Regions from separate parts of the Streptomyces sp. CNT372 genome, predicted to be linked through region 3. Evidence: riboswitches for the same ligand, from Rfam matches in the RefSeq annotation. Region 3 holds a riboswitch; each other region holds the start of a gene.
What was found. A riboswitch is a leader RNA that binds a small molecule or an ion and turns the genes downstream of it on or off. The one in region 3 is predicted to bind cyclic di-AMP.

Region 1 (7,310 bases), on a different contig from region 3:
CGTCTCCGCAGGTGAAACTCGGTGCCGATGCCTGTGTGACTGCTGTCGCAGTCACTCCGCTCGCGCGCGGGGGCACGGCCGGGGGCCGTTTGCGTCGGTGTATCCGGCGGGTACGGAGCGGACGGCCGCGTCGAACCTGAACGTCGCCGCCGGGGTCACGGTCCCCAACCTCGTCGTGGTCCCCGTCAGGGACGGGAAGGCGACGTTCCGCAACAACGCCGGGTCCCTGGACCTGATCGCGGACGTCTCCGGCTACCACACCCGCTGACGCGGACGGCTCCCGGCCGTCCATCCCCACGACGGGCACGCGCTGATACCCGATCGGATCCGGGGATCACTCCCGCTATGCTCGGGGGTGTTGTGCCGGGGGCCGTTAGCTCAATTGGCAGAGCAGCGGACTTTTAATCCGTTGGTTGTGGGTTCGAGTCCCACACGGCCTACCACCCGCAGGCGCGAGCGCCCCGACCGTTTCCGGTCGGGGCGCTTTGCCGTTTCCCGGGCGGCCCGACCTGTCGTGCATCCATTCTCTGACTAGAGTCAGAGAATGGACACCGAACAGATCGCACAGGTCCGCCGCTTCCATCGCACCGTCACCGAGCGGGTGGGTGTGCTGCACGAGCGCTATCTGGGGCGGGACCGGGCCATCGGGGCGGCGCGGTTGCTCTGGGAGGTCGGGGAGGAGGAGCGGGAGGTGCGGTGGCTGCGGGAGCGGCTGGGGCTGGACTCGGGGTATGTCAGCCGGCTGCTGCGGTCGCTGGAAGCGGACGGGCTCGTCACCGTCGGGGCGGGGGTGCCGGACCGGCGGGTGCGGACCGTGCGGCTCACCGAGGCCGGGCGGACCGAGCGGGCGGTGCTCGACGCGCGGAGCGACGAGCTGGCCGGCTCGCTGCTGGCGCCGCTCAACGCGGGGCAGCGCGCTCGCCTGGCAGCGGCCATGGCCGAGGTGGACCGGCTGCTGACCGCCGGGACCGTCACGCTGGACGTGGTCGACCCGGACCACCCCGACGCCCGGGAGTGCCTGCTCGCCTACTACCGGGAACTCGGCGAGCGCTTCGACACCGGGTTCGACCCCGCCCGCAGTCTGCTGCCCGACGCGGGCGAACTCCGCGACCCGCGCGGGCTTTTCCTGGTCGCGCGGCTGCACGGGGAGCCCGTCGGCTGTGCCGGGCTGAAGCTGCCCGCGGACGCCCCCGCGGAGATCAAGCGCATGTGGGTCGCGCCGGACGCCCGCGGTCTGGGCCTCGCGCGTCGTCTGCTCGGGGAGCTGGAGCGGCGGGCCCTGCGCGGCGGCCGGGACGTCGTGCGGCTGGACACCAACAAGGCGCTGGAGGCGGCGGTCGGGCTGTACCGCGCGTACGGCTTCCAGGAGGTGCCCGCGTTCAACGACGAGCCCTATGCCGACCACTGGTTCGAGAAGCGGCTGGAGGGGGCGGCCGGCGAGGGCTGACGCCCGGTGACGGGGTGGCCCGGGCGGCCCGGCGGAAAAGTGGTCGGGAAGGCGCGCGGGATGGCGTAAGGTGGTGTTCACCGACGCGGGGTGGAGCAGCTCGGTAGCTCGCTGGGCTCATAACCCAGAGGTCGCAGGTTCAAATCCTGTCCCCGCTACTCATGGCAGAGGCCCGGAATCGACGATGATCGATTGCCGGGCCTCTGCCGTTCGCTCGTCCAGGGCCGGTCCCGGGCCCGTCCGGACCCGGCCCCGCGCCCGGATGCAGGCCCGCGCCGCTGGCCTGGTGTTTTGTGCGGGAGGGCGGTGGCAAGTCGCCACGGCGCCCGAGGGCACGCAGCATGGAAGGGCACGGCACCGGTCCGTGGCCGTGGGTGAAGCGGCAGGAGTGCAGCAGTGGGGCGAGAGCAGGTCGGCGGCTTCCGGACTCCGTGGTACCTGCGCATCCTGCCCGCCGTGATGCTCGTCGGCGGTGTGCTCTACGACTCGCTCGCCCCGCCCCGCTTCACCGCCGTCCCCCTCTACGCGGCCGCCCCGCTGATCGCCGCCTCCCTCGCCTCCTTCGTGGTGACGCTGCTCACCGGCATCGCCGCGGTGGTGGCCACCAGCGCGCTGCACTTCTACGACGACAACGTCACCGAGATCAGTTCGTTCACCGAGATCAGCACGGTCTTCACGGTGTCCGCCGTGGCCCTGCTCGTCAACCGGGTGGTGCGCAGAGGCAGCGAGCGGCTGGCCTCGGCGCGGGTGATCGCCGAGGCCGCGCAGCGGGCCGTGCTGCCCACCCCCGAGGACCGGATCGCCGGGCTGCACATCGCCGCCCGCTACGAGGCGGCCCAGGCGGACGCCTTCATCGGCGGCGACCTCTTCGCCGTGCAGGAGACCAAGCACGGGGTCCGGCTGTTCGTCGGGGACGTGCGCGGCAAGGGGATGGAGGCGGTGGAGGCCGTCGCCGTGCTGATCGGGTCGTTCCGGGAATCCGCCGACCAGGAGGGGAGCCTGGAGGAGGTGGCGCAGCGGCTGGAGCGGGCGCTCCAGCGGGAGAGCGCGCGACGGGCGGGGCTGGAGTCCTTCGAGGGGTTCACCACGGCCGTGCTGGCGGAGATCCCGGCGGTACGGGACGGGGAGGTCGTCGGGGCGAGCACGGTCCGGCTGGTGAACCGGGGCCACCCGGACCCCCTGGTCCTGCACGCCGACGGCCGGGTGGAACTCCTCCAGCCGGCCGAGCCGGCGCTGCCGCTGGGGATGGCGGACCTGGCGGGCTGGCCCGACCGGGCCGAGACCTATCCGCTGCCCGCCGGCTCCACGCTGCTCTTCTACACGGACGGGCTCTCCGAGGCCCGGGACGGCTCCGGGGTCTTCTACGACCCGGTCGATCGGCTGCGGGGCGCGATCTTCCCGGAGCCGGACGATCTGCTGGACGCCCTCGTCGACGATGTGCGCCGCTACACGGGCGGCGGGTCGAGCGACGACATGGCGCTGCTCGCGGTGAACCGGCCGGCCGCCGGGCAGCCGGAGCGCCGCCGCACGGTGCCGGTGGTGGCCCCGCCCCGCGAACAGGGCGCCATCGCGGCGACCGCCGGGCGGCGTGGCGTACGGGTACGGCGCAGGTACCGTCCGTAGCCGTCCCGTGCCACCGCATACGGCATATGACGGGGCATCAGAATTCTTCCGAGACCGAAGCGTGATCAACTCGCCCGATTCCGGCTGCTTCTGTCCCGGAAAGTCCTGGCCACAGTCGTTAACGATCAGTGGGAACGGCTTGGATTCCGACCCGGCCGTCTATTAACGTTCGATAACGCAGCGCGGTCGTCCCAGCCGCCGCCAGTGGCGGCGCCGCGCGCACGCGCCGAATTCCGCAAGGGAACCGGGGAACCACTCATTGGGGTGAATCGGGCATCTCTGCCGCGCAGTTGTGCGGCCGAGGCACCCGTAGGAGACCTTCCTGCTCCGAACCCGTCAGCTAACCCGGTAGGCGAGAAGGAAGGAAAGGAGTACGCCTTCGTGGCGTCCAACATGCCTGCTCCCGAGGCTCCGTCGGTCTCCTCCCGATTCGGCGGTGACGCCCCGGAGCGCTCGCCGGGGGAGTGGAATCCCACCGAGGAGTCCATCCGCCCGGTTCGCGGCCGGCACCGCGTGGCCAAGCAGCGCGGCGGTCTCGCGCGCAGCTCCACCGTCCTCGGCGTCGGTGTCATCGCCGCCGTCGGCGCGGGTGGCATGGCCACCGCGCAGGACAAGCCCGCCGTCTCCATATCCCTTCCCGATGTCGTCACGGACAATCTCCCCGACGCGGATTCCCTGCCGGGCGTGGGCTCGCTGATCTCCGAGGACGCGGGGACGGACACCGCCACAGCCCACGCGCCCCTCACCGCGATGACCCAGGTCGCCGACACGGGCACCGTCGCCGGGGCCGAGCAGGGCGCCAACGCGGGCGAGGCCCTGCGCGCCCGCATCCTCCAGCAGGCCGAGCAGCAGCGCGCCGAGGCGGACGCCGAAGCCAAGGCCGCCGCGGAGAAGGCGGCCGCCGAACAGGCCGCCGCCGAGGCGAAGAAGCAGCAGAGCGAGGCCGAGAAGAAGGCCGCGGAGGAGAAGCGCAAGGCCGAGGAGGCCGCGCGGGCGAAGGCCGAGGCGGAGCGCCTCGCCAAGCTGGCCGCGAGCTGGTCCCTCCCGACCTCCTCGTACACCCTCACCTCCACCTACGGGCAGTCCGGCGCCATGTGGTCCTCCGGGCAGCACACCGGCCTGGACTTCGCCGCCCCCACCGGCACCCCGGTGAAGGCCGTGCACGGCGGCACCGTGAAGGCGGCCGGCTGGTCCGGCTCCTACGGCTACCGCATCCTGCTGGAGCTGGAGGACGGCACCGAGGTGCTCTACGCGCACCTGTCCTCCATGACCGCGAGCGCGGGGCAGAAGGTCACCACCGGCGAGACCATCGGCCGCGTCGGCGCGACCGGCAACGTCACCGGGCCGCACCTGCACCTGGAGGTCCACACCCCCGGCGGCGCCGGGATCGACCCCCTCGCCTGGCTGCAGGGCAAGGGCCTGAGCGTCTGACACCACCTCCACGCCCCGCCCCGGGAGTGCCGCTGAACAGGCGGCTCCGGGCGGGGCGTTGTGGTTCCGTGAACCCGGCCTCCGCCTCCGGGGAAGCCCACGAGGGCGCGCTCGCGGACGCGGCGGCCCGGGCGTGGCTGCCCGGACACGGCTGCCCGGATACGGCGGCCCGGGCGTGGCGCGCGGCCGTCCGGGGCGCCGGGAGCGGTCCGGCGGCGGTCAGGTGCGGTACGGGTTGTAGCCGTCGTAGTCCCGGTGCGGCGGCACGTACGCGGTCCGGCCCGTCGCCCGGGCCGCGTACGCGAGGGCCGGGGCTGCCACCTCGCGCCGCAGCCACAGGCGGTGCAGCAGCTCCCGCTCGCGCTCCACGAAGTCCGGGCCCGCCGCGCCGCGGTGGGCCCGGTGGCGCAGGAAGGCGAGGGAGGTGGCCAACCGCTCGTACTCGGAGACCGCGTGCCCGGCCGCCGGGCCGTACGTCCGCCGGGCCATGTCCCGGGCCATCGTCCGCGCGCGCATCGAGGACAGCGCCGGCGGCTCCGCCGGGGTGAGCCAGCCGGCCGCCGCGTAGGCCGGGAGGTGCGTGGATATCGTGTGCAGCTCCCGCTGCCTGGTCCAGATGGTCAGCCAGGTCAGCAGCCCGAAGGCGGGCACCATGAACGCCCCGTACACCGCGTAGAAGCCCCACGGCCCGAAGAGGGAGGTGGAGCCGTTCCACAGGGCGTGCATCCCCATCGCGAGGAGGAGGCCCAGCAGCGGCAGCGCGATCCGGCGGAGACGTCGGCGGCGGGCGGTCGCGGCGGCCAGGCCGAAGCCGAGGCCGCACAGGACGGTGAAGAGCGGATGCGCGAACGGCGACATGACCACCCGCACGAAGAAGGTCGCCGCGGTCACCGAGCCCAGGCCCGAGGTGCCGAACGCCTGGTCCTCACCGAAGGCGTTGCCGAGATAGAGGATGTTCTCGGTGAACGCGAAGCCGGTCGCGGTGAAGCCGGCGACCACGATGCCGTCCACCGCTCCGGTGAACTCCCGTCGGCGGAAGCAGAAGAGCAGCAGAAGCGCGACCCCCTTGGCGCTCTCCTCCACGACCGGCGCGACCACGGTGGCGCCCCAGGTGTCCGCCGAGGCGGGGTCCGCGGTCGCGGTGGCTATCCAGCGGGTCGCGAAGGTGTTCGCGAGGAGGGAGACGAGGGCGGCGGCGCAGGCGCCCCAGCCGAAGGAGAACACCAGGTTCCGCCAGGGCATCGGCTCCACCCGGTCCAGCCAGCGGAAGGCCGCCAGCAGCAGGGGCACCGGCAGGGTCGCCAGACCCAGGCCCACCAGGAAGCCGCGGGTGCCCGTCTGCTCCCGTACCAGCACCAGGATCACCAGCCCGCAGAGGGCGAGGAGGGTGAACACCCCGCAGAGCCGGAGCGCCCGGCTCCGCCACAGCCGCGCGGCCCGCGCCCGGTGGCGGGCACCGCGCGCGCCGCCCGCGACCGCGGTCAGTTCCGCCTCGACCTGCCGCTCGTCGTACGCGGGCACCGCCGGACGCGGGGCGTGCGGCGGGGGCGCGGAGCTCTGGCGGTGCGCCGGGGACGGCTGCGGGGACGCGTGGGACACCCGTCGACCCTAACGACCGGCTCGGACAGCCCGCGACGGTGCTCGGACAGCCCGCGACGGTGCTCGGACAGCCCGCGACGGTGCTCGGACAGCCCGCGACGGTGCGCGGGCGGGCCGTACCCGGCGGCGGGGGGTCAGCCCTGGTGGGGGCGGCGGCGGAACAGCAGGTCGTGGACGGTGTGGCCCTTGTCCAGGCCCTGGCCCTCGAAGCGGGTCAGGGGGCGGAAGGCGGGGCGCGGGGCGTAGCCGCCCTCGGGCACGGTGTTCTCGAAGTCCGGGTGCGCCGAGAGGACCTCCAGCATCTGCTCGGCGTACTCCTCCCAGTCGGTCGCGCAGTGCAGGACGGCACCGGGCTTGAGGGTGCCCGCGGCCAGGGTCAGGAACTCGGGCTGGATCAGGCGCCGCTTGTGGTGGCGCTTCTTGGGCCAGGGGTCCGGGAAGAAGACGCGCATCCCGTCGAGGGAGCGCGGGGGCAGCATCTCGCGGAGCAGGATGATCGCGTCGCCGTTGGCCACCCGGACGTTGGTCAGGCCGGCGCGCTCGGCGAGGCCGAGGAGGTTGCCCTGTCCGGGGGTGTGCACATCGACGGCGAGGATGCCGGTGCCGGGGTCGTCGGCGGCCATCTGCGCGGTGGCCTCGCCCATCCCGAAGCCGATCTCCAGCACGACCGGCAGCCCGCCGAACAGCTCCTCCAGGTCGAGGACCCGGTGCCCGTCGATGTCGAACCCCCACTGGGGCCACAGACGCCGCAGGGCGTCGCCCTGGCCGGTGGTGACCCGGCTGCGGCGCGGCTGGAAGCTGCGGATGCGCCGCTCGTGGTGGGACCCGGCCGGGTCGGCGGCGGGGCCGCCGGGGAAGCGGGGCTCGCGGTCGCGCGGCAGCCGGAGGGCGTCGGGGGTGGTGTTTCGAGACTCAGACACAGTGCGTCGATTCTACGAGCCGGACGGCCCGTCCCGGCGGGGTGGCGGTGCGGCCGGGATGCTGCGGCGGGGGTGGGGTTCCGTTCCCGGGCGGGGTGGCGGCCCCGGCCGGGAACCTCCGGCCGGGAACCTCCGGCCGGGAACCTCCGGCCGGGAACCTCCGGCCGGGGAGTCTCCCGCGCGGGTCCGTGGTGCGGGTCCTGTCCGGTCCGGGTCCGGGCGGGGTGACGGGGTGCCGTGGGGCCGTGGCGCCGTCAGGCCGTGGCGGCCGCCAGGGACGCCAGGACCCG
Region 2 (7,310 bases), on a different contig from region 3:
ACGGTTATCGAACGTAGAGCCAAAGCTGCGCCCGCAGTCCGCCGAAAGGCGGCCGAATGCCCGTTTCCTCATGGCGGAGATACCGCCGAAGATTGTCGCCATCGCATACCGCCGGGTACAGTCGCGCCCACTGCTTCCCCCCGGGGCTCCGCACGCGGCCCGCCCCGGACGCAGGTCCTGCTGCCGAGGCGAGAGAGAAGTTGGTGAACGACCAGCACGCCCACGCCGGGTACGCCGGCTACACCACCGGCAGCTACGAATCCGACCCGCTCTTCGGGAACCTCCCGGGCAGTTACGAGTCCGGCCACAGCGGTCAGTACGACTCTTCCCAGTGGGACACCGGCGCACACCCGACCGCGGCACACGACGTCTACGGATCGTCGGAACAGCAGCACCAGCAGTACCAGCAGGTGCAGCAACAGGCCGCGTACGGAGAGCAGTACGAGCGGTACCCGCAGTACGACGCCACCGGCCAGTGGGACTCCACCGCCTGGAACCAGGCCACCGGCACCGGCCAGTACGAGGCCGCGGCCGCCGCGTTCGGCTACGGCACCACCGGCCAGTGGGCCACCACCTCCCTCGACGCCTCGTTCGAGACGGGCGCGTACGACGCCACCGCGTGGAACGCGGAGAACACGGTCGCGCCGGAAGCCCTGGTCCCCCAACAGTTCACGCCGGAGCACGAGTTCACCTCCGCCGAGTACGGCACCGGGCACGAGGCCGTACACCACGAGGCCACGGCCTACGACGCGGACGCCTACGACCTCGGCCAGGTCGACCCCGCCGCCTACGACTCCGGCTACGCGTACGAGACCGCGTACGACGCCGACTACGCGGCCGGCAACGGCGGCACGGACGAGGACGCCCCCGCCGCCGACGCGCACGAGGCCTACGACACGCACGAGGGTGACGCGCACGAGGGCTACGAGACCGCCGGGACACACCTCGCGGACGACGCCCACGAGGCCCAGGGCGCCCACGAGCCGGCGCACGAGGGCGACGACGAGGCGGGCGCCGAGCACCACAGCGCCCTCACCCAGACCATGACCGCGCTCCCCACCGCCTCCGCGGCCGCCCGCCCCGTCCGCCGCTCCGGCGGCGGCAGCCGCGGCCGGCGCCGGACGCCCGCGAAGCGCTCCGCCCTCCTCACCGTCGCCGTCCCCTCGGCCTGCGTCCTCGGCGCCGCCGGTATCGCGGCCGCCTCGGTCGGCGAACTCGGCGGCACCGAGAAGAAGGCGGACGAGAAGACCAGCCTGGCCGCCGCCGACCCCGGCGCGGTGAAGGCGGTCGAGGCCAACAGCAAGATGGACACCCAGCTCGCCGCCCTCAGCGCCGACGCCCGCGACTTCGGCGACCGTGCCTCCCGCACCCAGGAGCGCATCGACCTGAAGGAACGCCAGGCCGCCGAGAAGAAGAAGCGCGAGGAGGAGGCGGCCCGCCGTGAGGCGCTGCGCCCCAAGTTCGTCCTCCCCGTGAAGCAGGACGGCCTCAGCGCCTACTACGGGCAGTCCGGCGTCAACTGGATGTCCCTGCACACCGGTATCGACTTCCCCGTCCAGTACGGCACGCCGGTCATGGCGGCCACCGACGGCACCGTGCGCACCCAGTGGAACAGCGCCTACGGCAACATGGCCATCGTGACGGCGGCCGACGGCACCGAGACCTGGTACTGCCACCTCAGCAGCACCAAGATCCGCAGCGGTTCGGTGAAGGCCGGTGACGTGATCGCGTACTCGGGCAACTCGGGCAACTCGACCGGCCCGCACCTGCACTTCGAGGTGCGTCCGGGCGGCGGCTCCGCGATCGACCCGCTGCCCTGGTTCCGCAGCCACGGGCTCGACCCGACCTGACGGACACCCCGCACGCACCCGTGACGGAGGGGGAGGACCGCACCCGCGGTCCTCCCCCTCCGTCGTGTCCGTCGCGCCCGTCGGAGCGCCGTGTCCGTCAGAGCTTCTCGACCGGCGCGTACCGCAGCAGCAGCCGCTTCGGCTTCTCGTCGCCGAAGTCGATCGTCGCCTGCGCGTCCGAGCCGGAGCCCGTGACGCCGACGACCGTGCCCAGGCCGAACTGGTCGTGGGTGACCCGGTCCCCGACCGAAAGCGCGATCACCGGCTTGTCGGTGGTGCGCCGGGTCGCGAAGCCCGAGGCGCCGCCGCGCGAGCGGGAGGAGGAGAGGGAGGAGGTGATTCCGGCCGTCGGCCCGGCTGGCGCGGCCATCGGCCCGGTGCGCTTCCAGTCCAGGTGCGCCGCCGGGATCTCCTCCAGGAAGCGCGAGGGCGGGTTGTACGAGGGCTGGCCCCAGGCGCTGCGCATCGCGGAGCGCGTCAGGTACAGCCGCTCCCGGGCACGGGTGATGCCCACATAGGCGAGCCGCCGCTCCTCCTCCAGCTCCTTGGTCTGGCCGAGGGCCCGCATGTGCGGGAAGACGCCGTCCTCCAGGCCGGTCAGGAAGACCACCGGGAACTCCAGGCCCTTGGCGGTGTGCAGGGTCATCAGGGTGATGACGCCGGAGCCGTCCTCGTCCTCGTCGGGGATCTGGTCGGAGTCGGCGACCAGGGCGACCCGCTCCAGGAACTCGGCGAGGGTGCCCGCACCGTCCTCCTGGGCGCGGTCCTGCTCGAACTCCAGGGCCACGGCGGCCAGTTCCTGGAGGTTCTCGATCCTGGTCTCGTCCTGCGGGTCGGTGGACGCCTGGAGTTCGGCGAGGTAGCCCGTGCGCTCCAGCACCGCTTCCAGGACGACCGCGGGCCCGGCGCCGGACTCGGCGATGGTGCGCAGCTCCTCCATCAGGACGTTGAAGCGCTTGACCGCGTTCGCCGAACGGGCGGCCATGCCGTACGCCTCGTCCACCCGGCGGAGCGCCTGCGGGAAGGTGATCTTCTCGCGGAGGGCCAGGGCGTCGATCATCGCCTCGGCGCGGTCGCCGATGCCGCGCTTGGGGACGTTGAGGATGCGGCGCAGCGGGACGTTGTCCTCGGGGTTGGCCAGGACGCGCAGATACGCCAGGACGTCCCGGACCTCCTTGCGCTCGTAGAAGCGGACCCCGCCGACGACCTTGTAGGGCAGGCCGACGCGGATGAAGATCTCCTCGAAGACTCGGGACTGGGCGTTGGTGCGGTAGAAGACGGCGACGTCCCCCGCCTTCGCCTCGCCCGCGTCCGTGAGGCGGTCGATCTCGTCGGCGACGAACTGCGCCTCGTCGTGCTCGGTGTCCGCGACATAGCCGGTGATCCGGGCGCCGGCGCCGGCGTTGGTCCACAGGTTCTTCGGGCGGCGGGACTCGTTGCGCTCGATGACGGCGTTGGCGGCGGACAGGATCGTCTGCGTGGAGCGGTAGTTCTGCTCCAGCAGGATCGTGGTCGCGTCCGGGTAGTCCTCCTCGAACTGGAGGATGTTGCGGATGGTCGCGCCGCGGAAGGCGTAGATCGACTGGTCCGCGTCACCGACGACGCACAGCTCGGCCGGCGCCAGGTCCTCGTAGCCCTCGCCGACCAGTTCGCGCACGAGCGTGTACTGGGCGTGGTTGGTGTCCTGGTACTCGTCGACCAGGACGTGCCGGAAGCGGCGGCGGTAGTGCTCGGCCACCTCCGGGAAGGCCTGGAGGAGGTGCACGGTGGTCATGATGATGTCGTCGAAGTCCAGGGCGTTGGCCTCGCGCAGCCGCGCCTGGTACATCCGGTACGCCTCGGCCAGCGTCTTCTCGAACCCTCCGCCGGAGCCTTCTGCCTGGGAGGCACCCCCGTACGCCTGGTCGGCGAAGGTCTCCTCGTCGATCAGCTCGTTCTTCAGGTTGGAGATCTTGGCGCTGAAGGACTTCGGCGGGAACTTCTTCGGATCGAGGTCGAGGTCGCGGCAGACCAGGGACATCAGGCGCTTGGAGTCGGCCGCGTCGTAGATCGAGAACGAGGAGGTGAAGCCGAGCTTCTTCGACTCGCGGCGCAGGATGCGCACGCAGGCGCTGTGGAAGGTCATCACCCACATCGCGTTGGCCCGGGGGCCGACGAGCTGCTCGACGCGCTCCTTCATCTCCCCGGCGGCCTTGTTGGTGAAGGTGATCGCCAGTATCTGGCCGGGGTGGACGTGCCGGGCGGCCAGCAGGTGGGCGATGCGGTGGGTGAGCACCCGGGTCTTGCCGGAGCCGGCGCCCGCGACGATGAGCAGCGGCGAGCCGGTGTGCACGACGGCCGCGCCCTGCTGCTCGTTCAGCCCTTCGAGCAGGGCGGCGGCGTCCACGGCGGGGCGGGGGGCGCCGTCGCGGTAGTAGCCGTCGCGGGCGGGCGGCACGTCGTACGCGCCCTGGAAGAGGTCGTCCGGGATCGGCTCCGCGGCCGCTTCCCCGGGCGGCGGCGGAGCGTGCTCGTCCCCGTGCGGCTCCTCGTCGGGAGGCGTCAGGCCGGTCAGGAAGCTGTCGTCAAAGAGGCTGCTCATCGCCTACCGAGTCTAGGCGGAGGGACGGACACTCCGGGCCGCGCTTCCGGGAATGCCCGCCGGTGCACGGTGTGTGACCGGACGCCTCCGGGACGGGGTCACAACGACACGCCCCGAGAAAGGTCACGAAAATGTATCGGACATATCGAACACCAACCTTCACAGCACACACACGAATTGGTTAGCGTGCTCGATCAGACGGCCCGCAACCCTCCCGGCGAACCGCGTCGGACGGGCCGGCTGCGCCGAATCCGTACTCCTCGCAGGGCAGTTCGGAACCGGGGACCCAAAAACGCATCAACCGGGGTGAATCGGGCCGCGTTTCTCGCGCCCGTAGGGCATCTTCCGTTCGCCCGAACCCGACAGCTAACCCGGTAGGCGGTCCACGGAAGAAGGAGATGCCGGCCTTGGCGTCGCATCGCAGGACCCGCACACGCACCATCAAGCCCTCCCCCGCCGTCGGTTTCACGACGGCCGCGCTCGCCGGCGTCACACTGCTGTCGACACAGAGCGCGACGGCCGCCCCCGGTGAGCCGAAGCCCTCGATCGAGGACGTCCAGAAGAAGGTCGACGACCTCTACCGTCAGGCCGGAAGCGCGACCCAGGAGTACAACAAGGCCCGCGAGGCGACCGCGGAGAAGCGCCGCGAGGTCGACACCCTGCTCGACCAGTCGGCCGACCGGGCCGAGAAGCTCAACGAGTCCCGCCGCGCGCTCGGCACCTACGCGACGGCCCAGTACCGCACCGGCGCCGTGACCCCGACGGCCGCCCTGATGTTCGCGGACAGCCCGCAGGACTACTTCGACCAGTCGCGGCTCATGGACCGCATGACCGACCAGCAGCAGTCGGCGATCGCGGCCTACGAGACCGAGCGGGCCGCCGCGGCGAAGCAGCGCGCGGAGGCGGGCAAGCGGCTCCAGTCGCTCACCGAGTCGCAGCAGGCCCTGCGCACCAGCAAGCAGACCGTGCAGACCAAGCTGGCCGAGGCGCGTTCGCTGCTGTCCCGGCTGACCGCCGAGGAGAAGGCGCGGCTCGCCGCGATCGAGCGCGAGAAGGAGGCGGAGGCCCGCCGCAAGGCGGAAGCCAAGGCCAAGGCGGAGGCGGAGGCCCGCGCCGAGGAGGAGGCGGAGGCCGCCCGCCGAGCGCAGGAGGACCAGCAGCCGGGGACGGGCACGGGGACGGGGACCGGAACGGCCCCGGGCACCGGCTCCGGCTCCGGCACGGAGGACGGCGGGTACGCGGCCAAGGCCGACAAGGTCCTCGCCTTCGCCCGTGCCCAGATCGGCAAGCCCTACGTGTGGGGCGCCACGGGCCCCAGTTCCTTCGACTGCTCCGGGCTCACCCAGGCCGCGTGGAAGGCGGCCGGCGTGGACCTGCCGCGCACCACGTGGGACCAGGTCAAGGTCGGCACCCGGGTCGCCACGGCCGATCTGCGCCCGGGTGACCTGGTGTTCTTCTACGACGACATCAGCCACGTCGGCATCTACGCCGGAGACGGCACGATGATCCACGCGCCCAAGCCGGGCGCGAACGTCCGCGAGGAGTCCATCTACTCCATGCCGATCCACGGCAGCGTCCGCCCGGCCTGACCGCTACCGGACCTCACCGCACCTCACCGGGCCGCCGGCTCACCGGACCCGCACCTCTCTCCCCCCCCCCCCCCCCGCGCACGCCACGGGCGCGCGGGGGCGGAGCGAGCGCGGAGGGGCGCAGGCGTGGAGGCGCGGGGAAGGTGCACAGGCGTGGAGGCGCGGAAAGGTGCGGAGGGCGCGGGGACCGCTCAGGTCCAGAGCGTCGCGATGAAGACGTTGGCCACCGTCAGGCCGCCGACCGCGCCGAACAGCGCCTTGTCGACCGTCTCCTCGTCCCGCTTCACGTAGACCAGGCCCAGGATCACGACCAGGACGGCCAGCTTGATGCCGATCTTGAGGTTGTTCACCGTCTGGTCGTCCGCCTGGTTCAGGCCCACCAGCGCGACTCCGGTGACCAGCATCGTGACGGCGCCGTGCAGCATGGCCGGCGTGAAGCGCGCGGTGCCGGCGCCTATCGCCTTCATCTGGGTGAGAAAACCGCCCAGCAGCGACGCGATGCCGATGATGTGCAGGGCGACGAAGACATTGATCAGTACGTCCATGGGCCGGAGCCTATGCGGGGCCGGATCACCGCCCCCTGGTCAGGTAACCCTCAGCTCCGTCTCCGGTCGCCGGACCGCCGGTTGCCGATCATCGAGCGGTCACAACACCCGACCGGAACGCACAGGACCGGGCGGGTTCGGACAGTTCCTCACCTTGCGTCACCTCCCCGTGACCTCCGGGTCTAGCGTCCTGCCCCACGCACCACCGGCGACGGCTGGTGCGACGGATGACGGACGACGGATGCACGACCGACGACGGAAGTACGACGGAAGGAACGGCGCCACCGTGGCAGCGCACCGGAAACCCACCCAGCGCCCGCTCACCGGCCCGGCCGTCCGGGCCGCGGCCACCCTGGCCCTCGCGGGCGCGGCGACCACCACCGCGCTGGACTCCCCCGCCGTGGCCGAGCCCCGCCAGACCCCCGCACAGATCAAGGCGAAAGTGGACGCCCTCTACCGCGAGGCGGAGGCGGCGACCGAGAAGTACAACGGCGCGAAGGAGCGGGCAACCCGGTCCCTCGAACAGCTGGACGCCCTGCGCGACGAGGCCGCCCGGCGCACCGAGCGTCTCAACACCTCGCGTGACGCCCTCGGTTCCTTCGCCGGGGCCCAGTACCGCTCCGGCGGCATCGACCCCGGCCTGCGGCTCGCCCTCACCTCCGACCCCGGGGAGTACCTGGAGCGCGCCTCCCTCGCCGAGCGGGTCGGGGACCGCCAGGCCGCCGCCGTCGCCGATGTGCGCCGC
Region 3 (7,310 bases):
TCTGCGGGCCGCCCCCGGCCACCGGGGCCGCGGGGGCCCGGACACACCCCGGGCGACCGTGCTGCGCACCGGCATGGGACCGGAGAGCGCCGCGCGTGCCGTTCTCGCCGCCTGCTCCACCCCCCAGCTGCGGGAGGCCGCCGTCATCGCCTCGGGCTTCTGCGCGGGACTGGTGCCCGGGATGCATCCCGGCGATGTGGTGGTCGCCGACGAGACCCTCGCGCACGGCACGGCCGTGCCGTGCGCCAACGCCGGACTGCTGCGCGCCGCCGTGGCCGCCGCGCTGCCCGGGCGCACCGTGCACGGCGGGGTCCTCCTCGGGGCCGACCACGTGGTCCGCGGCCCCGAGCGCGCACGGCTGGAGGCCACCGGGGCCATCGCCGTCGACATGGAGTCCGCGAGCACGCTGGCGACCGCCCTGAGCGCGGGGCCCCGGGCGGTTGCCGCCGTCCGGGTGGTCGTGGACGCACCGGAGCACGAACTGGTCAGAATCAGCACACTTCGCGGTGGAATATCAGCGTTCCGCGTACTTCGTGCCCTCATGCCCGCGTTTTACGAATGGCACCGTTCTTTGCTGCTCCCCAGGAGGTGAGCCAGATGGCCATGCCGCTCCGCCAGACCATCAGGGTCGGGACGTATCTCTTCGAACAGAAGCTCCGCAGGCGTGAGAAGTTCCCGCTGATCGTCGAGCTGGAGCCGCTCTTCGCCTGCAACCTCAAGTGCGAGGGATGCGGAAAGATCCAGCACCCCGCCGGGGTGCTCAAGCAGCGGATGCCCGTGGCCCAGGCGGTCGGCGCGGTGCTGGAGTCGGGCGCCCCCATGGTCTCCATCGCCGGCGGCGAACCACTGATGCACCCTCAGATCGACGAGATCGTGCGGCAGCTGGTGGCGAAGAAGAAGTACGTCTTCCTCTGCACCAACGCCATGCTGCTCCGGAAGAAGATCGAGGACTTCACCCCCTCCCCGTACTTCGCCTTCGCCGTGCACATCGACGGCCTGCGCGAACGCCACGACGAGTCGGTGGCCAAGGAGGGCGTGTTCGACGAGGCGGTGGAGGCCATCAAGGAGGCCAAGCGCCGGGGCTTCCGCGTCACCACCAACTCCACCTTCTTCAACACGGACACCCCGCAGACCGTCGTCGAGGTGCTCGACTACCTCAACGACGACCTCCAGGTGGACGAGATGATGATCTCGCCCGCCTACGCGTACGAGAAGGCCCCCGACCAGGAGCACTTCCTCGGCGTCGAGCAGACCCGGGAGCTCTTCCGGAAGGCGTTCGCGGGCGGCAACCGCCGCCGCTGGCGGCTCAACCACTCCCCGCTCTTCCTGGACTTCCTGGAGGGCAGGGCCGACTTCCCGTGCACCGCCTGGGCGATCCCCAACTACTCCCTCTTCGGCTGGCAGCGCCCCTGCTACCTGATGAGCGACGGCTACGTCCCGACGTACCGGGAGCTGATCGAGGAGACCGACTGGGACGCCTACGGCCGGGGCAAGGACGCCCGCTGCGCCAACTGCATGGCGCACTGCGGCTACGAGCCCACCGCCGTCCTCGCGACCATGGGCTCCCTCAAGGAGTCCCTCCGCGCCGCCCGGGAGTCGGTCGGCGGCAGGTGAGAGACCCGGGCGGGGTGGACGGCGGCGCCGCCGTCCACCCCGCCCGCCCGTCCCCGTGACCCGACCCCCTGCGGAGAACCGTGAGGAGAGCTGAGCGATGACCGAGGCACCCCGGGGCTTCGACCTGGCGGAGCTGCTGGCCCGGCGCGGCGGCGAACGCTACGAGCTGCACAGCCGGCACCTCAACCACCAACTGCCGCGCATGCTGCGCACCATCGGCTTCGACAAGGTCTACCAGCGGGCCGAGGGCGCCTACTTCTGGGACGACGAGGGCAACGACTACCTCGACATGCTGGCCGGCTTCGGCGTGATGGGCCTCGGCCGGCACCACCCCGTCGTCCGCCGCGCCCTCCACGACGTCCTCGACGCCCAGCTCGCCGATCTCACCCGCTTCGACTGCCAGCCCCTGCCCGGTCTCCTCGCCGAGAAGCTGCTCGCCCACGCCCCCCACCTGGACCGGGTCTTCTTCGGCAACAGCGGCACCGAGGCCGTCGAGACGGCGCTGAAGTTCGCCCGCTACGCCACCGGCCGCCCCAGGGTCCTCTACTGCGCGCACGCCTTCCACGGCCTCACCGCCGGATCGCTGTCCGTCAACGGGGAGCGGGGCTTCCGCGAGGGCTTCGCGCCCCTGCTGCCGGACACCGCGATCGAACTGGGCGACCTGGACGCGCTGGAGCGGGAAGTCGCGCGCGGGGACGTCGCCGCCCTGGTCGTCGAGCCCGTCCAGGGCAAGGGCGTCAACCCCGCCCCGCCGGGCTTCCTGCGGGCCGCCCAGGACCTGCTGCACCGCCACGGGGCCCTGCTGGTCGCCGACGAGGTGCAGACCGGTCTCGGGCGCACCGGCGACTTCTACGCCTTCCAGTACGAGGCCGGGGTCGAACCCGACCTGGTCTGCGTCGCCAAGGCGCTCTCCGGCGGCTATGTGCCGGTCGGCGCGACCCTCGGAAAGGACTGGATCTTCAAGAAGGTCTACTCCTCCATGGACCGGGTCCTGGTCCACTCCGCGAGCTTCGGCTCCAACGCCCAGGCCATGGCCGCCGGGCTCGCCGTGCTGAGCGTGCTGGAGGACGAGCAGGTCGTCGCCAACGCCCGGGTCACCGGGGAACTGCTGCGCTCCCGGCTCGCGGCGCTGGTGCCCCGCTACGAGCTGCTGCACGAGGTCCGCGGCCGGGGGCTGATGATCGGCATCGAGTTCGGCCGGCCCGAGTCCCTGCGGCTGCGCGGCCGCTGGACGATGCTCCAGGCCGCGCGCAAGGGGCTCTTCGCGCAGATGGTGGTCCATCCGCTGCTCCAGCGGCACCGGATCCTCACCCAGGTCTCCGGGGACCACCTGGAGGTCATCAAGCTGATCCCGCCACTGATCATCGGCGAGCGCGAGGTGGACCGCTTCGTCGCCGCGTTCACCGCGGTGATGGACGACGCGCACGGCGGGGGCGGGCTGATGTGGGACTTCGGCCGGACCCTGGTCCGCCAGGCGGTCGCCAACCGCTGATCCCAGTGTCCCCGCGGCGGATTTTGCCTCCGAGGCAAGTCATTTGCCTCGGAGGCAATACTGCTGGCCCAATAGGGACATGGACACTCCCGCCGCACCGGACGGTGACGGTCTCACCGGTGTCGCCCCCCGCCTGCGGGACCTGCGCCGCCGCCGGGGCCTGACCCTGGAGAGCGCCGCCCGTCGCGCCGGCCTCTCGCCCGCCCATCTGTCCCGGCTGGAGACGGGCAACCGGCAGCCCTCGCTGCCCATGCTGCTCGCCCTCGCCCGCGTCTACGGTACGACGGTCGGGGAGGTCCTCGGCGAGCAGCCGGCCGAACGCGAGCCGGTCGTCCGGGGCGGTGAGCGCGAACCCGTCCGGGCCGACGGCTGGACCTACCACCCCGCCGGCGCCCCCGGCCGCGCCATGCAGGCCCTGCGGGTCGCCGTCCCCCACGGCACCCAGGGCGACCTGGTGCGTGTGCACCCGGGGGAGGAGTGGCTGTACGTGCTGACGGGCCGGCTGCGCCTGGGCCTCGGGGACACCGTGCACGACCTGGCACCGGGTGACAGCGCCCACTTCGACTCGCTCACCCCGCACCGGATCGCCGCCGCCACGCCCGAGGGCGCCGAGCTGCTGTTCGTACACACCCTGCTGCAGAGCCCCGACCCGCACCCCCATCCGCACGTCCGACCGGAAGCCAGGTGACCAGGGAATGTCGCACGACCCCTTGGACAAGCGCGGAGCCGGCGGCGGCCGGCGCGAGGACCGGTTCCCGCGCGGACTCGTCATCCGGCTCTTCGCCTATCTGATCGCGGGCCACATCGTGGCCGCCTTCCTCTACCTGCTCTTCCTGGTGGGCGCGCAGAACCAGTGACCCGGCGGGGCCGGAGGGGGGCGCCTCAGGCGTTCTCGACCAGCCGGCTCCGCAGCCGCTCCCGGGTGGCGGGGGAGAGGCCGAGCCCCTCGGAGAGGTACTGCTCGGTGCCGCCCCAGGTCTCCTCGATCGTCTCGAAGGCCGCCGCGAGATAGGCGGGGCGCGCGTCGAAGAGCGGACTCAGCAGCTCCATCACCTCGGCGGACATCGCGTCCGGGGAGTCGGAGCCGCGGGTGACCTTGTAGCGGCGGTGCGGGTCGTTCGACTTGAGGTAGTCCGCCTCGATCGCGTCCCGCTCCACGCCGACCGCGAGCAGGGTGACGGCCACCGACAGGCCGGCCCGGTCCTTGCCGGCGGCGCAGTGCATCAGGGCCGGGACGCTGTCCTCGGCCAGGGCGTGCAGGACCCGGCTGTGCTCGGCGGTCCGCTGGGTGATGATCGCGCGGTAGGCGGCGATCATCCGGTCCGCGCCCTTGCCGCCGTCGAGGATCGACTTGAGCTGGTCCAGATTGCCGTCCCGGACCATCCGCCAGAACTCCGCGCCGTCGGCCGGGTCGCTCAGCGGCAGGTTGAGGTTGCGCACGCCCGGCAGCTCGACGTCCGGGCCCTCCAGCCGCTGGTCGGCCGCGTTGCGGAAGTCGAAGACCGTGTGCAGCCCGAGGGAGGAGAGGAACGCGGCGTCGCTCGCGGTGGCGTGGGCGAGGTGGCCGCTGCGGTACAGCCTGCCGTGCCGCACCCGCCCGCCGTCGGTGGTCGGCAGCCCGCCCACGTCGCGGAAGTTGCGGACTCCGGCGAGTGCGGGCTCGGGGTCCTGCCCGGCCGGGGATGCCTGCGGCAACTGCTGCGTCACATGGACTCCAATCAATGGCGTCGGTGCCCGTCCCTCCACCGGCGCGGTCGCCGGCGCGGGCGCGCTCCCGACGATACGACACCGGTTCACCCGCCCTTCCCGCGCGGCGGGGCCGGGACGGCGAGGACACCGGGGTGAGGGACGAAGCCGGACGAGCCGGTCGATCTTGAGCGGCAAGTGCGGTAGTGGAATTGCATTCGCGCCTTGTGTCCGAATTAGGAGATTGATTGGAGTGTGCCCCGCAAGCGCCGTAAATGGGAAGCGGCTGGTGAGCAGGATCATATTGGTGACGGTGTGTACTGGCTTCCGCCGGGTCAGTTCCGTGCCGGGCACGGGAGTTGACGGCCCGTCGCCCACGGAGGGTGATGGCCGCCCGGTCCCGGTGCGGGTGCGGTGATTGCGTCCGGGAATTCATGGCTTGTTCCCCCGGGGTGGCTCGCCTACGGTCACGCTCAATCCGGACGGACCGCCTAATCCTGCCGCCGACCGGAGTTCGCACCCACCACCGCGTGGCAGGAGCGGGGGACCCAGGTAGTACGCCGATTCCGGAGCAATTCGGACGGCTTGGGGTGAATTCGCGCGACCAGCGTGAACGGGCATCTCCAGCCCGAACCCGACAGCTCACCTCGCAGGCGCCGGAGAGGAATGCGTCATGCCCGGAAAGGGTAAGCACCGCCGTCCCAAGTCCAATCCCGTGAGCCGTGGCTTCGTCGTCGCCGGCACCGGTGGCGCCGCCATCGCGCTCCCGCTGTTCGGCGCCGCGGGCGCCGGAGCGGCGACCGCCGCCCCCGCGGCCGTCCCCGGCACGTCCGCCGTCGCGGCGCAGGCGCCCGCCGCCGCGCAGCAGGCGGCCCCGGCCAAGGCCGCCGCAGCCGCTCAGGCCGCGGCCAAGAAGGCCCCGAAGACCTACACCGTGGTCCCGGGCGACTACCTGTCCAAGATCGCCGACGACCACGACGTCCGCGGCGGCTGGCAGGAGCTCTTCGACGACAACCGGCGTGCCATCGGCGCCGACCCGTCCCTGATCCACCCGGGCCTCGAACTCACCATCGGCGGCAAGTCGAAGCTGAAGAACGACCCCGAGGCGCGGACCGAGTCCAAGCCGCGCGCCTCCCGCGACGACTCCCGGCAGGAAAAGGCCCCGGCCGCCCCCGCCGAGAAGCCCGCCGAGGCTCCCGCCAAGTCCTCCGCCGCCTCGGCGGCCAAGACCTCCGCCTCCGGCTTCAGCGCGCCCGTCGACGCCGGGGTCACCACCCCGTACCGCCAGGCCGGCGGCATGTGGTCCAGCGGCTACCACACCGGTGTGGACTTCGCCGCGGCCTCCGGCAGCACCGTGAAGGCGGTCGCCTCCGGCACCGTCGAGTCGGCGGGCTGGAGCGGCAGTTACGGCAACGAGGTCGTCATCCGCCACACGGACGGCACCTACTCGCAGTACGCCCACCTGTCCTCGCTCTCCGTCTCCGGCGGCCAGTCGGTCTCCGGCGGGCAGCAGATCGGCCTCTCCGGCTCCACGGGCAACTCCACCGGCCCGCACCTGCACTTCGAGATCCGCACCGGGCCGTCCTACGGCTCGGACATCGACCCGCTGGCGTACCTGCGCCAGAACGGCGTCAACATCTGACGCGCCCCCTGCCCCCGGCCTGACGCGGCCCGCGCCGCGTTCTCCGGCCCCGGTGGTGGTCCCCCGTTCCGTCCGGCGGCGGAGCGGGGGATTCCGCGTATTCCGGCTTGGTGGAAACTTGACCGGTGGTAAAGATCACCTCCCGTCAACCCCTCCTTACGGTCGCGTAGGTCACATCCGGACAGGAAGGATGTGCTCCCGTGGCAGACGATTCGAGAACAGAGACCAGTGGCGCATTCGGGTCGTACGCAGCGATCGGTGACAGTTTCACCGAGGGCGTGGGCGACCCCGGACCCGACGGGACCTTCGTCGGCTGGGCGGACCGGTTCGCGGTCATCCTCGACGACCTCACCCCGGAGCACACCTTCCGCTACGCCAACCTCGCCGTGCGCGGCAAGCTGCTCGACCAGATCGTGGCTGACCAGGTCCCCCGGGCCAAGGAACTCGCCCCGGACCTGGTCTCGTTCTGCGCCGGCGGCAACGACATCATCCGGCCGGGCAGCGACCCGGACGACGTGGCCGAGCGCTTCGAACGCGCCGTGGCCGACCTGACCTCCTCCGTCGGCACGGTCATGGTGACCACCGGCTTCGACACCCGTGACGTGCCGGTCCTGCGGCATCTGCGCGGCAAGATCGCCACGTACACGGCGCATGTGCGGGCCATCGCGGACCGCTACGACTGCCCGGTGCTGGACCTGTGGTCGCTCAAGTCCGTCCAGGACCGGCGCGCGTGGGACCTGGACCGGCTCCATCTGTCGCCCGAGGGCCACACCCGGGTGGCCCTGCGCGCCGCCCAGGTCCTCGGCATCGACGTCCCCGGCGACGCGGACCCCGACCAGCCCTGGCCGCCGCGGCCGCCGCGCGGGCCGCTGGAGG

Region 1: it holds a riboswitch for cyclic di-AMP, as region 3 does, so the genes downstream of both, C593_RS0105320 (M23 family metallopeptidase) here and C593_RS0116070 (M23 family metallopeptidase) in region 3, are expected to answer to the same signal.
Region 2: it holds a riboswitch for cyclic di-AMP, as region 3 does, so the genes downstream of both, C593_RS0111395 (C40 family peptidase) here and C593_RS0116070 (M23 family metallopeptidase) in region 3, are expected to answer to the same signal.

What each region holds. Positions count from the first base shown of each region.
Region 1 is NZ_KB897777.1:597,313-604,622, forward strand. Features, by position in the region: gene C593_RS0105295 (hypothetical protein) at 98-268, shown strand; tRNA gene C593_RS0105300 (tRNA-Lys) at 368-443, shown strand; gene C593_RS0105305 (bifunctional helix-turn-helix transcriptional regulator/GNAT family N-acetyltransferase) at 545-1,447, shown strand; tRNA gene C593_RS0105310 (tRNA-Met) at 1,532-1,605, shown strand; gene C593_RS0105315 (PP2C family protein-serine/threonine phosphatase) at 1,844-3,070, shown strand; cyclic di-AMP (ydaO/yuaA leader) riboswitch at 3,285-3,440, shown strand; gene C593_RS0105320 (M23 family metallopeptidase) at 3,452-4,501, shown strand; gene C593_RS0105325 (PrsW family intramembrane metalloprotease) at 4,721-6,100, opposite strand; gene trmB (tRNA (guanosine(46)-N7)-methyltransferase TrmB) at 6,235-7,020, opposite strand; gene lhgO (L-2-hydroxyglutarate oxidase) at 7,275-7,310, opposite strand, start outside.
Region 2 is NZ_KB897780.1:214,865-222,174, forward strand. Features, by position in the region: gene C593_RS0111385 (M23 family metallopeptidase) at 204-1,850, shown strand; gene pcrA (DNA helicase PcrA) at 1,948-4,431, opposite strand; cyclic di-AMP (ydaO/yuaA leader) riboswitch at 4,665-4,827, shown strand; gene C593_RS0111395 (C40 family peptidase) at 4,830-6,020, shown strand; gene C593_RS0111400 (hypothetical protein) at 6,212-6,565, opposite strand; gene C593_RS0111405 (NlpC/P60 family protein) at 6,807-7,310, shown strand, end outside.
Region 3 is NZ_KB897782.1:209,825-217,134, reverse strand. Features, by position in the region: gene C593_RS0116100 (phosphorylase family protein) at 1-592, shown strand, start outside; gene hpnH (adenosyl-hopene transferase HpnH) at 598-1,614, shown strand; gene C593_RS0116090 (class-III pyridoxal-phosphate-dependent aminotransferase) at 1,712-3,106, shown strand; gene C593_RS0116085 (helix-turn-helix domain-containing protein) at 3,186-3,794, shown strand; gene C593_RS33370 (DUF6126 family protein) at 3,802-3,963, shown strand; gene C593_RS0116075 (tyrosine-protein phosphatase) at 3,989-4,813, opposite strand; cyclic di-AMP (ydaO/yuaA leader) riboswitch at 5,304-5,463, shown strand; gene C593_RS0116070 (M23 family metallopeptidase) at 5,466-6,434, shown strand; gene C593_RS0116065 (SGNH/GDSL hydrolase family protein) at 6,635-7,310, shown strand, end outside.